DNA from 2 places in the Methylosinus sp. LW4 genome. Region 2 is predicted to be linked to the other one. Evidence: predicted binding sites of a transcription regulator. Region 2 holds the regulator's gene; the other holds the start of a gene.
What was found. The regulator PhoB, encoded in region 2, activates phosphate uptake and scavenging genes when phosphate is short. The targets are predictions, from matches to a motif close to TGTCATNNANCTGTCAT.

Region 1 (5,637 bases), 1.9 Mb from region 2:
CCGCCAGAAATATTTTGCGGCCCCGCTCGTTACGACCCATGATGCGCGCCTCCGATCCGCCGAAAGATCGAGATGTCGCTCGTGCTCGGCGTCGCCGCGGAGAGGGGAGCCTCTTCCGCCGCGCGTGTCAACGGCGGTGGAGCGGCGGAGATTTCAAAAAGAAAAATCGCCCGCCGGCGGCGGGAGGTTTTGGCCGTCCGGCGCTAAACGTGTAAGATAGGATGATTGAAGCCTCGGGCGGCTAAAATGCTGTCCGAGTCGGGAACCTGCTGCGCTGTTCCGCCGCATCTCGGCATATTGTATCTCTCTAGGACAGGCATAGGCTCGCCAAAATTGAAAAAATAACGGCGGAGGACCGTATGGGGAGCGCCCAAGACAGCAAGGAAACCGTAAGGCTCGTGGCGGTCCTCGCGATCGTCGCCATTGTCTCGCTCGCCGTGGCGATCGGCCTCAGAATGTGGAAGTAGCGCCGCTTTCGCCCGCATCAGGCGATGATGTCGGGCGTGAGCTGATCCTCTAGAAACGCCAAGCGATCGCGCAGCAGCAATTTTCTTTTCTTCAGCCGCTGAATTTGCAGCTGGTCCACGGCGCCGACCGCGAGAAGGGCGTCGATCGCATCCTCGAGGTCCTTGTGCTCGAGCCTCAGCCGCTCGACTTCTTGCCGGATCGCATCGCGTTCGGCTTCGTTCAGCTCATCCACCATTCGCCAACCTGCCCGAGCGCCGCTCGGCGGCGAGTCGTGACGCGAGGATTATCGCCTCGCATCATGTTCATCTTCAAGTCCTAATGAGAAGGCGGCGACGCCTTCCCGTTAATCTTCCGTCTCAATCGACCGCGATCGACTTGTCCAGCTCCACGCAGGCGGCCGGATCGACGCGCTCCAGCTCGAAGACGCGGTTTTGGCGCGTCAGCTCCAGATAGACGGATTTCTTCTTCTGGTCCGGGCCGCGCCAGCCGCTCACGCCCTCGTCCAGGTAGAGCGTGACCGAAACGCCATCCTCGGCGAGATCGATGGGAAACGCGCCGCCTTCCTCGGCCGATCCGCCGAGGCCGCCGCGCGCCATGCATTGGGCGGTGGCGTCCTTGCGGAAGGAGCGGACGAGGCGGGAGCCGGAGACGTCGCGATTGGCCTCCTCGCTCCAAACGCAGCCGCCGACGACATAGAAGGGCTTGCCATGGCCCTTGTGGCGAAGCTCGACGCGCAGATCGCGCGCGTCCTCCGGCGTCGTGGCGAGTTCGCGCTGCAGCGACAGCCGCACGGAGACGACGGTCTGGCCGGGATGCGCGCGCAAATGCGCTTCGTCATAGCGACGGAAGAAGCAGGCCCCGCTCGGCGGGACTTTGTCGATCAGCAGATTTTTGGCGGCGGCGGCGCTCGAAAGAGCGAGAAACAGAGAGACGCATAGCGAGCGCTTCATTTTCCGAATGTCATCCCCCGGCAGGCGCCGGCGCATAGGCTTCGCGCATCGAAGCGATCTGCGCGACCTTGTCGGCGAGCGCGCTCCAATCGTCGCGCTCCGCGATATGCGCCCAGATCGATTCGACCTCTTCGATCAGCATAGTGCAGGGGACGGGGCGACGAAAATAGGGATGGTCGAGATTGGCGGCGGGCGATGTCGCATGCGCGGCCAGCGCCGCGCGCAGCCCTTGGAATTCCGGCGCGTCATAGGCGGCGGCCTCCGGGCTCGCGGCGGCGCGCTCGCGGCTCGCCATGCCGCCGCGCCAATCGAAGAAGGTCTGCTCGAAGGGCGCCTGCGTCTTGCCGAGAAATTCCAGCAATCCTTTGGCGAGCGCGGCGTCCTGCTCGGGATCCTCCGCCGGCAGCAGGCCGAAGCGGTCGAGCAGAGCGAGCTGGAACTCGCGCTGGATGACGGCCTGAAAGCCGCCGAGAATCTGCTCGGCGCGCTGCAGCCCGACATGCGGCAGAATGGTCTCCGCGAGGCGCGTGAGATTCCAGCCGAGCGCGCCCGGCTGACGGCCGAAGGAATAGAGCCCGCTGTCGTCGAAATAGGCCGCGGTGAATTGCGGATCATAGCGCGGCGCGAAGCGCCACGGCCCATAGTCGAAGCTCTCGCCGGTGACGTTGATATTGTCCGAGTTGAGAACGCCATGGACGAAGCCTGCGGCCATATAGCGCGCCCCGAGTCGCCCCACGCGCGCCACGACGCGCTCCAGAAAAGCGCCGGCGCGGCTTTCCGCCGGCTCGCCGGCCAGCTCGGGAAAATAATTGGCGACGCAATAGTCGATGAGCCGCCCGAGCCCCTCCTGGTCGTCGAGATGGGCGAGGCGCTGAAACGTGCCGATGCGAATATGCGAATGGGAGAGCCGCACCAGCACGCTGGAGCGCGTCGGCGACGGCTCGTCGCCGCGATAGAGCGGCTCGCCGGTCTCGATCAGGCTGAAGCTCTTGGAGGTGTCGACGCCCTGCGCCTCCAGCATCTCTGTGGCGAGAATCTCGCGTACGCCGCCCTTCAGCGTGAGCTTGCCGTCGCCCTGGCGTGACCAGGGCGTGCGGCCCGAGCCCTTCGTGCCGAGATCGAGCAGGCGTCCGTCCTCGGCGTCGCGCAGCTGCGTGAACAGAAAGCCGCGGCCGTCGCCTATGTCGGGATTATAGGTGCGGAACTGATGGCCGTGATAGCGCAGCGCCAGCGGCTGCGGAAAGCCGCCGGGCAGCGGCTCGAAACGGCCGAGATGGGCGATCCATTCCTCTTCCGTCAGCGTGTCCAGGCCGACGCGCGCCGCCCATCGCTGATTGCGATAGCGCAATATGTGCTGCGGAAAGCGCGCGGGCTCCACAGGGTCGAAGAAGCCGTCGCCGAGCGTGGCGTGGAGGGTTTCGGCGCGATAGCGCGGGGAAGGGGGCATGGGGATTCTCGGCTCTCGCTATGGCAGAAAATTCTGCGACCATAGACGCCGCGAAGCAAGCCGGGCGCCCGCATCGGCCAGGGCGCCGTCCCCCGCCACAAAAAAAGGCGGAGAGCAGCTCTCCGCCTCGACGCTAGACCTCTATCGCAATCTGCTCAGTGCAGGCTGACGCCTTGCCGCAGCTTGTTGATCTCGTCCTTGAGCTGAAGCTTTTTGCGTTTCAGTTCGTGGAGCTTCGAATCATCGTATCGGGGATGGTGCTGAACCTGCTCGATCTCTTTCTTGAGCGCCTGATGGCGGCGTTCGAGCTCGACGAGATGGGTCTGTAGCGACATACGGCGCCTCCTTTGGTTGATGACAGAAGGACGACGTCAGTGTGACATGAATTCCAAGGCCCGCAAGGGGCGAAGTCGTCGCGGGGCAATGAATTATTTCGCCCGAAGCCATTGCGTGCGGAAGGAAATCTTAACGTTCGGCGACGCCGAGGCCGCGGTTTTACGACAGGGCGTGGAAACTGTCGAAGGGCGCTTGCGCCTCGGCCCGACAGCCATTATACGGGCGTCACTCGCGCTGGACGGAGCAAGCATCCGAACGGCGCCGGGGGCGCGTAGCTCAGCGGGAGAGCACTACGTTGACATCGTAGGGGTCACAGGTTCAATCCCTGTCGCGCCCACCATTCTGATCTACCCTACGCACGATCTGTTCCGCCGCCCGATGACGAAAGCTCATCGGGCGATTTTTTTGTCGGTCGCCTGGCGTCCCCTACAGTGCGTGGCCGCGCCGCGGCGATATTCGGCGGAGTTTCTATTTCAATTCGACGTTCCGCGGCCTATATCATCGAAATTGAGCTTGTTACTGGGGCCGAATCTTTGGGCGCGGGAAGTCGCCGATTGCAATCGACTTCGATATCGGCTCCAATCGATAAGATTCGACCGCGGAGGAAAAAGCCATGTCCGAAGCCGAAGACAAAGCGCTCGTCGCGCAGATACTCTCTTCCTATCTTTCGAATAATACTGTTGCGCCTCTCGATCTTCCCTCTGTCATCGCGGCCGTGAAAAAAGCCTTCGGCGGTGGCGACGCCGAGACGACGAATGCAACGGAGGGCGAGGCTAAGCAGTGGCGGCCTGCCGTTCCTGTGAAGAAATCCATCACCGCGGATGCGATTTCTTGCCTTTGTTGTGGCGAGCCGTTCAAATCCTTGAAGCGTCATCTTCAGGCCGAGCACAAGCTGACGCCGGAGGAGTATCGCGCCGCCTTCGATCTGAAGAGCGATTATCCGATCGTCGCGCCCAATTACGCCGCGCAGCGCTCGGCTCTGGCCAAATCGCTGGGTCTCGGCCGCAAGCCGTCGGCGAAGGGCGCCGCCGCGGCGAAGAAGCGCGGCGCGCCGGCGCGCGGCAGAGCCGCCGCCGAAGCCTGACAGAAGCCGCGCCGCGGAGCTCGCTCGTCGGCGCGTCTCACTCGATATGATAGGCGTCGAAGGCGCCTCCGCCCGCATAGGGCGAATAGGCGTAGGGGCCGTATTTGCGCGCCTTCGCCTCGCTCACCAGATTGAGCGCGACTCCCGCTATTCCGCCGCGATCGGGAAGCCGCTCGATCGCATGGGCGACCGTCTCGCGCGCCGTCGCCGCCCAGCGAATGATGATGATTGTCTTATCGACGAGGCCGGCGACGACGATCGGATCGACGACGGGGCCGAGCGGCGGCGTGTCGACGATGACGAGATCGAAGCTTCCGCGCAGCGCGGCCAGGAGCGTTTTCATCTTCTCGGAGGCGAGAAGATCGGCGGGAGCTTGTATCTCGCCGCCGGCCGGAAGAACCCACAGCCCCCGCGTCTCATCGAAGAAGATCGCGGCGATCGGGCTCGCGGAGCCGATGAGCAGCTCGACGAGGCCGGGCCTCTCCTCGGCGAGGAAGAGCTTCGACGCGGCGCGGCGGCGCAGATCGGCGTCGATCAGCAGCGTGCGCAGGCCCGATTGCGCGGCGGAGGCGGCGAGCGCGGCGGCGATCGTCGTCGTTCCTTCGCCAGGGACGGCGGAGGCGAGCTGAATCAGCCTGGGCGGATCGTCCACATCGCTCATGGCGATGGCGCTGCGCAGAGCCCGGAGCGCCTCGCTGGCGCGCGATAGAGGCTTTGCGCGCACGAGATCGACGAGGGCGGGGTCGCTCGATGCAATTTTGGGAATGGAGCCGAGCAGGGGCAGGGCGAGCGTCGTCTCGATCTGCGCGATCGTCGTGAATCCCGCATCCTTCAATTCGCAGGCATAGGCGGCGCCGAGCCCGAGGATCGCGCCGAGCGCCAGCGCGATCAGCAGCGTCTGCTCGGCGTCGGGCCAGGACGGGGCGCTCGGCGCGAGGGCCGGCGATATGATTCGCGCGTCGCGCGGCTCGAATTTGGCTTGCTCCTCCACCAAGCGCGCGCGGCGCATCGTCTCGTCGAGCAGCTTGCGATCGGCGGCGGCGGCGCGCTCCAGCTCGTTTCGCCGCACCAGCCGCTCCTTGCCGCGCGCCTCGGATTCGGAAATCTCGCGCAGCGCGGCTTCGGCGGCCTCGCTGCTTTTTTCCGCCTGCTCCAGCTCCTGGCGCGCGCCGGCCGCGAGACGGCGTCGCTCGGCGTCCATGGCGCGCCGGACATCGGCGATCTCGGCGCGCAGCGCGATCACGGAAGGATGCGCCGCCGTATAGCGGGCGCGCAGCTCCGCCTCGCGGCGGGAGAGTTGGTCGGCGCGCTGGCGAAGCTCGTCGAGCGCTCCGCCGAGGCCGGGCGACTGC
Region 2 (5,637 bases):
GAAGCAAGGGCCGATCTGGCTCGGCCTCACCGACGACGCCTGGAGCCTGCGGCCCTATCCGCATTTGCGCGATATCGAGCAGATGGTGACGCGCTCGGCCTATGCGCAATTGGGCTATTCGCCCTGGCGGCTCTTCGGCGCGGTTCTCGGCATGGGCCTCGTCTATCTCGCGCCGCCCCTTCTCGCCTTCGCGGCGCCGGAGCCGGCGGCCTATCTCGCGCTCGTCGCCTATCTATTGATGGCGCAGTCCTATATGCCGTCTCTGCGTTTCTACGGACGCAATCGGCTCGGCGCCTTCGCCTTGCCGGCGGTCGCCGCCTGCTATACGTGGTTCACGCTATTGTCCGCCTGGCGGCACACACGCGGGCGCGGCGGCGCGTGGAAGGGCCGCTACCAGGCCCCCTGAGGAGGATGAGCGATCACATGAGCGACATCGCCGCCGCCGCTTCGGGGAAAGGCCATAAGGACGAGAATTTCCCCGTCGCCTCTCTGTTCGCGCCGCGCCATCGCGCGGCCGTGCTGGCTTTCTACGATTTCGTGCGCGCCGCGGACGATATCTCCGACCATGCGACGCTCCCGGGCGAGCAGAAAATCGCCATGCTGGACCGCATGGAGGCCGCGCTGCTCGGCTCCGGCGAGGATATTCCGGTCGCGACAAAGCTGCGCGCCGAGCTGGCCGCGCGCGGTCTCGAGCCCCGCCATGCGCAGGATCTGCTCATCGCCTTTCGCCGCGACGTGACGCAATTGCGCTATAGAGACTGGGACGACCTCATCGATTACTGCCGCTATTCGGCCATGCCGGTCGGCCGCTTCGTGCTGGACGTCCATGGCGAAGATCGCGCGCGGACATGGGCGGCCAATGACGCCCTCTGCGCGGCGCTGCAGATCATCAATCATCTGCAGGATTGCGCCAAGGACTACCGCAATCTCGATCGGGTCTATCTGCCGCAGGACACGCTCGCCGCCGCTGGCGCGAGCGTCGAGATGCTCTCCGCCGATCGCGCCTCGCCGCAGCTCGCCGCGACTTTGCGCGCGCTGGCCGAGCGCACGCAGGAGCTGCTGAAGGAGAGCGCGCCCTTCGCCGATCTCATCGCCGACACACGCCTCGCCATGGAAGTGGGCGCGATCCAGCGCCTCGCCGAGACGCTCACCGCGCGGCTGCGCGTCGCCGATCCGCTGAGCGAGAAGGTCCACGCCTCCAAGCGCCAATATCTGCTCACGGCGCTCGCCGGGGCCGGGACCACTCTGCTGCGCCGGCTCGTCTCGCCGCGCGCCGCCTCTGCCGCGAGCGTCGCGCGATGAGCATGGAGACGATCGCCCCCGAGGCGCCGCGGGTCGCCGCGAAAAGCTCCTTCTATCTCGCCATGCGCATTCTCGAGCCCGAGCGGCGCGACGCAATGTATGCGATCTACGGCTTCTGCCGCGCCGTCGACGACATTGCGGATGAGGAGGGCGACCGCGCTCTGCGCCTCTCCCAGCTCGACGATTGGCGGCGCGATCTCGATGCGCTCTATGCCGGCCGCACGCATCAGCGTTGCGCCGATCTGGCGCGGCCGGTGCGCCGCTTCGGCCTCGAGCGCGCCGATTTCGAGGCGGTCATAGACGGCATGGCGATGGATGTCGTGGAGGACATTCGCGCGCCGGAATGGGATCGGCTCGATCTCTATTGCGATCATGTCGCGAGCGCAGTGGGACGGCTCTCTGTGCGCGTCTTCGGCCTCGCCGATGAGGCGGAGAGCGCCGGCGGCGCGCTGCCGACCAAGGCGCGAATGCTCGCCTACCACATGGGCCGCGCCTTGCAGCTCACCAATATTCTGCGCGATCTCGACGAGGACGAGGCGCGCGGCCGGCTCTATCTCCCGCGCGAGGCGCTGGAGGCGGCCGGCGTCACGAATTTCGCGCGCGGCGCTGTGCTGGCGCATCCCGGCCTTCAGCAAGTCTGCGCGGCCGTGGCCGAGCGCGCGCGCAAGCATTATGCGGAGTCGGAGCTGCTGATGCGCGTCTCGCCGCAGCGCGCGGTGAAGGCGCCCTATCTGATGGCGACCGCCTATCGCTCGGTTCTCGACCGTCTGGTGGCGCGCGGCTTCGCGCCGCCACGGGCGCCGGTCTCCGCGTCGCGGACGAAAGTCCTGCTGGCGCTGCTGAGATTCGCGCTGACGTGAGCGGAACGACTCACATCATCGGCGCCGGCCTCGCCGGCCTCTCCTGCGCCATTCGCCTGACCGACGAGGGCCGGAGCGTCGCGCTCTATGAGGCGGCGCGCATGGCGGGCGGGCGCTGCCGTTCCTATTACGATTCCAGCCTCGATCTCGTCATCGACAATGGCAATCATCTGCTGCTCTCCGGCAATTCCACGGCGCTGGATTACGCGCGGCGCATCGGCTCGGCGGAGGAACTGGTCGGGCCGAAGGAATGCGCCTTCGACTTTTTGGACACGCGCGACGGCGTCCGCTGGCGCATGAGGCCGAACGCGTCGCGCCTGCCCTGGTGGATTTTCGCGCGCGACCGCCGCGTCCCCGGAACATCGCCGGGCGATTATCTCGGCGCGATCGGCATTCTGCTCGCCAAAAAGGGCGCGACCATCGGCGAGGCGATGAATTGCTCGGGCGTGCTCTATGAGCGGCTGTGGGGGCCGGTGCTGCTCTCCGCGCTCAACACAGAGCCGCGCGAGTCTTCCGCCGCTCTCGCCGCCGCCGTGCTGCGCGAGACTCTCGCCGCAGGCGGCGCCGCCTGCCGTCCGCTGGTCGCGCGGCGCGGGCTCGGGACGGCTTTTATCGAGCCGGCGCTGAGCGCGCTCGTCGCGCGGGGCGCCGCGCCGCGCTTCGCCGCGCGGCTGAAGGGAATCGAATTTTCCGAGGAGCGCGCCACAGCGCTCGATTTCGGCGATGAGAAGATCGCGCTCGGCGCGAATGATCGCGTCGCGCTCGCCGTCCCGCCCTGGGCGGCGCAGGAGCTCGTTCCGGGCCTCGTCGCGCCGGATGATTTCCGCGGCATCGTCAATGCGCATTTCAAGATCGCGCCGCCGCCCGGCCAGCCGGCGCTGCTCGGCATGATCGGCTCGCTCACCGAATGGCTGTTCGCCTTCGAGGATCGGCTCTCGGTGACGATAAGCGGCGCCGATCGGCTGATGGACGAGCCGCGCGAGAGCCTCGCCGAGCGCATATGGGCCGAGGTCGCCGCCGCGACGGGCCTGCCGGCGGAGCTGCCGCCATGGCAGATCGTGAAGGAAAAGCGCGCCACTTTCGCCGCGACGCCGGCGCAGCAGCAGCGCCGCCCCGGCGCGACGACGCGCTGGCGCAATCTCTTCCTCGCCGGCGATTGGACGGCGACCGGCCTTCCGGCGACGATCGAAGGGGCGATCAGGTCCGGCTATCGCGCGGCGGAGCTGGCGCGGCGTTCGTAGGCTGATCCCGCCGCCGCCGTCATCGCGAGGAGCGTAGTGACGACGCGATCCAGGGGCCGCCCCACGGCTCTAGATTGCTTCGCTTCGCTCGCAATGACGATGGGCTGAGGGAGCGCGCGCAGACAAAAGCGAGCCTGAAGGCTCGCGGTCCAAAGCGTCCCCTGGACCGCGAGCCTTCAGGCTCGCATCGCGCGTCAGTTGCGTCCAAAAGTCTCGTCGAAGGAATAGCCGGTGCCGCGCACGGTGCGGATCGGGTCTTTCTCGCGGCCGCGGATGATCGCCTTGCGCAGGCGGCCGACATGCACGTCGACGGTGCGCTCGTCGATCTCCGCCGAGAGGCCCCATACGCTGTCCAGCAATTGCGCGCGCGAGAAGACGCGGCCGGGCTTCTCCATCAGATATTCCAGCAGACGGAACTCCGTCGGGCCGAGATGAATCTCGCGCCCGCCGCGCTTGACGCGGCGCGTCTCGCGGTCGAGGTCTATGTCGCCGGCGACGAGGCGCGTCGCCACCCGCTCCGGCCGCGCGCGGCGCAGCAGCGCATGGACGCGCGCCATCAGCTCCGGCGGCGAGAAGGGCTTCACCACATAATCGTCGGCGCCGATGGAGAGGCCGCGCACACGCTCATTCTCGTCGCCGCGCGCGGTGAGCATGATGATCGGCATGCTGCGCGTGTCGTCGCGCGCGCGGAGGCGCCGGCAGATTTCGAGGCCGGAGACGCCGGGCAGCATCCAGTCGAGAATGACGAGATCGGGCTGCGATTCGGCGAGGCGGATTTCCGCCTCGTCGCCACGCTCTATGTGCTCGACGAGAAAGCCCTCGGCCTCGAGATTATAGCCGAGCAGCAGCGCCAGCGCCGCGTCGTCCTCGACGACGAGAATTCGCGGCGCCCTGTCGTGCGGCGCCTCGCGCGGAGCGGCGACGCGGATTTCATTCATTTCGTGGGCTCATCCGGTTCCGCGCTGGCGGGAAGGCTGGCCGATTTGCCCTTGGGGCGGTCGGTCGGCATCGCCTCGCCAGTGACGAGATAGACGATCGTCTCGGCGACATTGGTGGTGTGATCGCCGATGCGCTCTATGTTCTTCGAGCAGAAGAGCAGATGCGTGCAGAAGGAGATGTTGCGCGGATCCTCCATCATGAAGGTGAGGAGATCGCGGAACACCGAATCTTCCAGCGCGTCGAGCTCGCTGTCATTGGTCCAGACCGCGCGGGCGCGCTCGACGTCGCGCTGAGCGTAGGCGTCCAGCACGTCCTTCAGCTGTATGGCCGCGACTTCCGCCATCGTCTTGAGGCCGATGACGGCGCGCGGCACGCGCGCTTCGGAGAGGATTTTCACCGTGCGCTTGGCGATGCTCTTGGCGAGATCGCCGACGCGCTCGAGATCGGCGGCGATGCGCATGGCGGCGATGCATTCGCGCAGATCGATGGCGAGCGGCTGCCGCCGCGCGATGGTGAGGATGGCGTTCTCCTCTATCTCGCGCTGCAGCGCGTCGAGGCGCTGATCGGTGGCGACGACGCGATGGGCGAGCTCTATGTCGAAATTGGCGAGCGCATCCATGGCTTCGGCGAGCATTTTCTCGGCGATGCCTCCCATCTCGGCGATACGACGGCCGAGCACTTCGAGGTCGCGGTCATAGGAGCTGACGATATGTTCGCTCATGGTCTCAATGTCCTCGTGCGCGATGCGCGCTCAGCCGAAGCGGCCGGTGATATAGTCCTGCGTCTTCTTGTTCTGCGGCGCGGTGAAGAGATTATTGGTCTCGCCGAATTCGACGAGATCGCCGAGATACATGAAGGCGGTGAAATCGGAGACGCGCGCCGCCTGCTGCATGTTGTGGGTGACGATGGCGATCGTGTAGCGCTCCGACATTTCGTCGATGAGCTCCTCGATCTTCGCCGTCGAGATCGGGTCCAGCGCCGAGCAGGGCTCGTCGAAGAGGATCACCTCCGGCTGAATGGCGACGGTGCGCGCGATGCACAGACGCTGCTGCTGGCCGCCCGAGAGCCCCAGGCCGCTCGAGTTCAGCTTGTCGCGCACCTCGTCCCACAGCGCCGCGCCGCGCAGCGCCGCCTCGACGCGCCCGTCGAGCTCGCTGCGCGAGAGCTTCTCATAGAGGCGGATGCCGAAGGCGATATTGTCGTAGATCGACATGGGGAAGGGCGTCGGCTTCTGGAACACCATGCCGACGCGCGAGCGCAGCAGGTTGAGGTCGACGCGCGGGTCGAGGATGTTC

Region 1: METLW4_RS26985 (YdcH family protein) is a predicted target of PhoB. The motif match lies at 3,220-3,236, and genes of this name have one in related genera.

The regions. Positions count from the first base shown of each region.
Region 1 is NZ_KB900626.1:1,107,242-1,112,878, forward strand. Features, by position in the region: gene METLW4_RS0105625 (PepSY-associated TM helix domain-containing protein) at 1-40, opposite strand, end outside; gene METLW4_RS0105635 (YdcH family protein) at 485-703, opposite strand; gene METLW4_RS0105640 (hypothetical protein) at 825-1,418, opposite strand; gene METLW4_RS0105645 (protein adenylyltransferase SelO) at 1,429-2,865, opposite strand; gene METLW4_RS26985 (YdcH family protein) at 3,021-3,200, opposite strand; tRNA gene METLW4_RS0105655 (tRNA-Val) at 3,467-3,541, shown strand; gene METLW4_RS0105660 (MucR family transcriptional regulator) at 3,815-4,285, shown strand; gene METLW4_RS0105665 (GumC family protein) at 4,323-5,637, opposite strand, start outside.
Region 2 is NZ_KB900626.1:3,008,515-3,014,151, reverse strand. Features, by position in the region: gene METLW4_RS0115055 (glycosyltransferase) at 1-406, shown strand, start outside; gene hpnC (squalene synthase HpnC) at 424-1,302, shown strand; gene hpnD (presqualene diphosphate synthase HpnD) at 1,299-2,162, shown strand; gene hpnE (hydroxysqualene dehydroxylase HpnE) at 2,159-3,403, shown strand; gene phoB (phosphate regulon transcriptional regulator PhoB) at 3,598-4,341, opposite strand; gene phoU (phosphate signaling complex protein PhoU) at 4,338-5,063, opposite strand; gene pstB (phosphate ABC transporter ATP-binding protein PstB) at 5,094-5,637, opposite strand, start outside.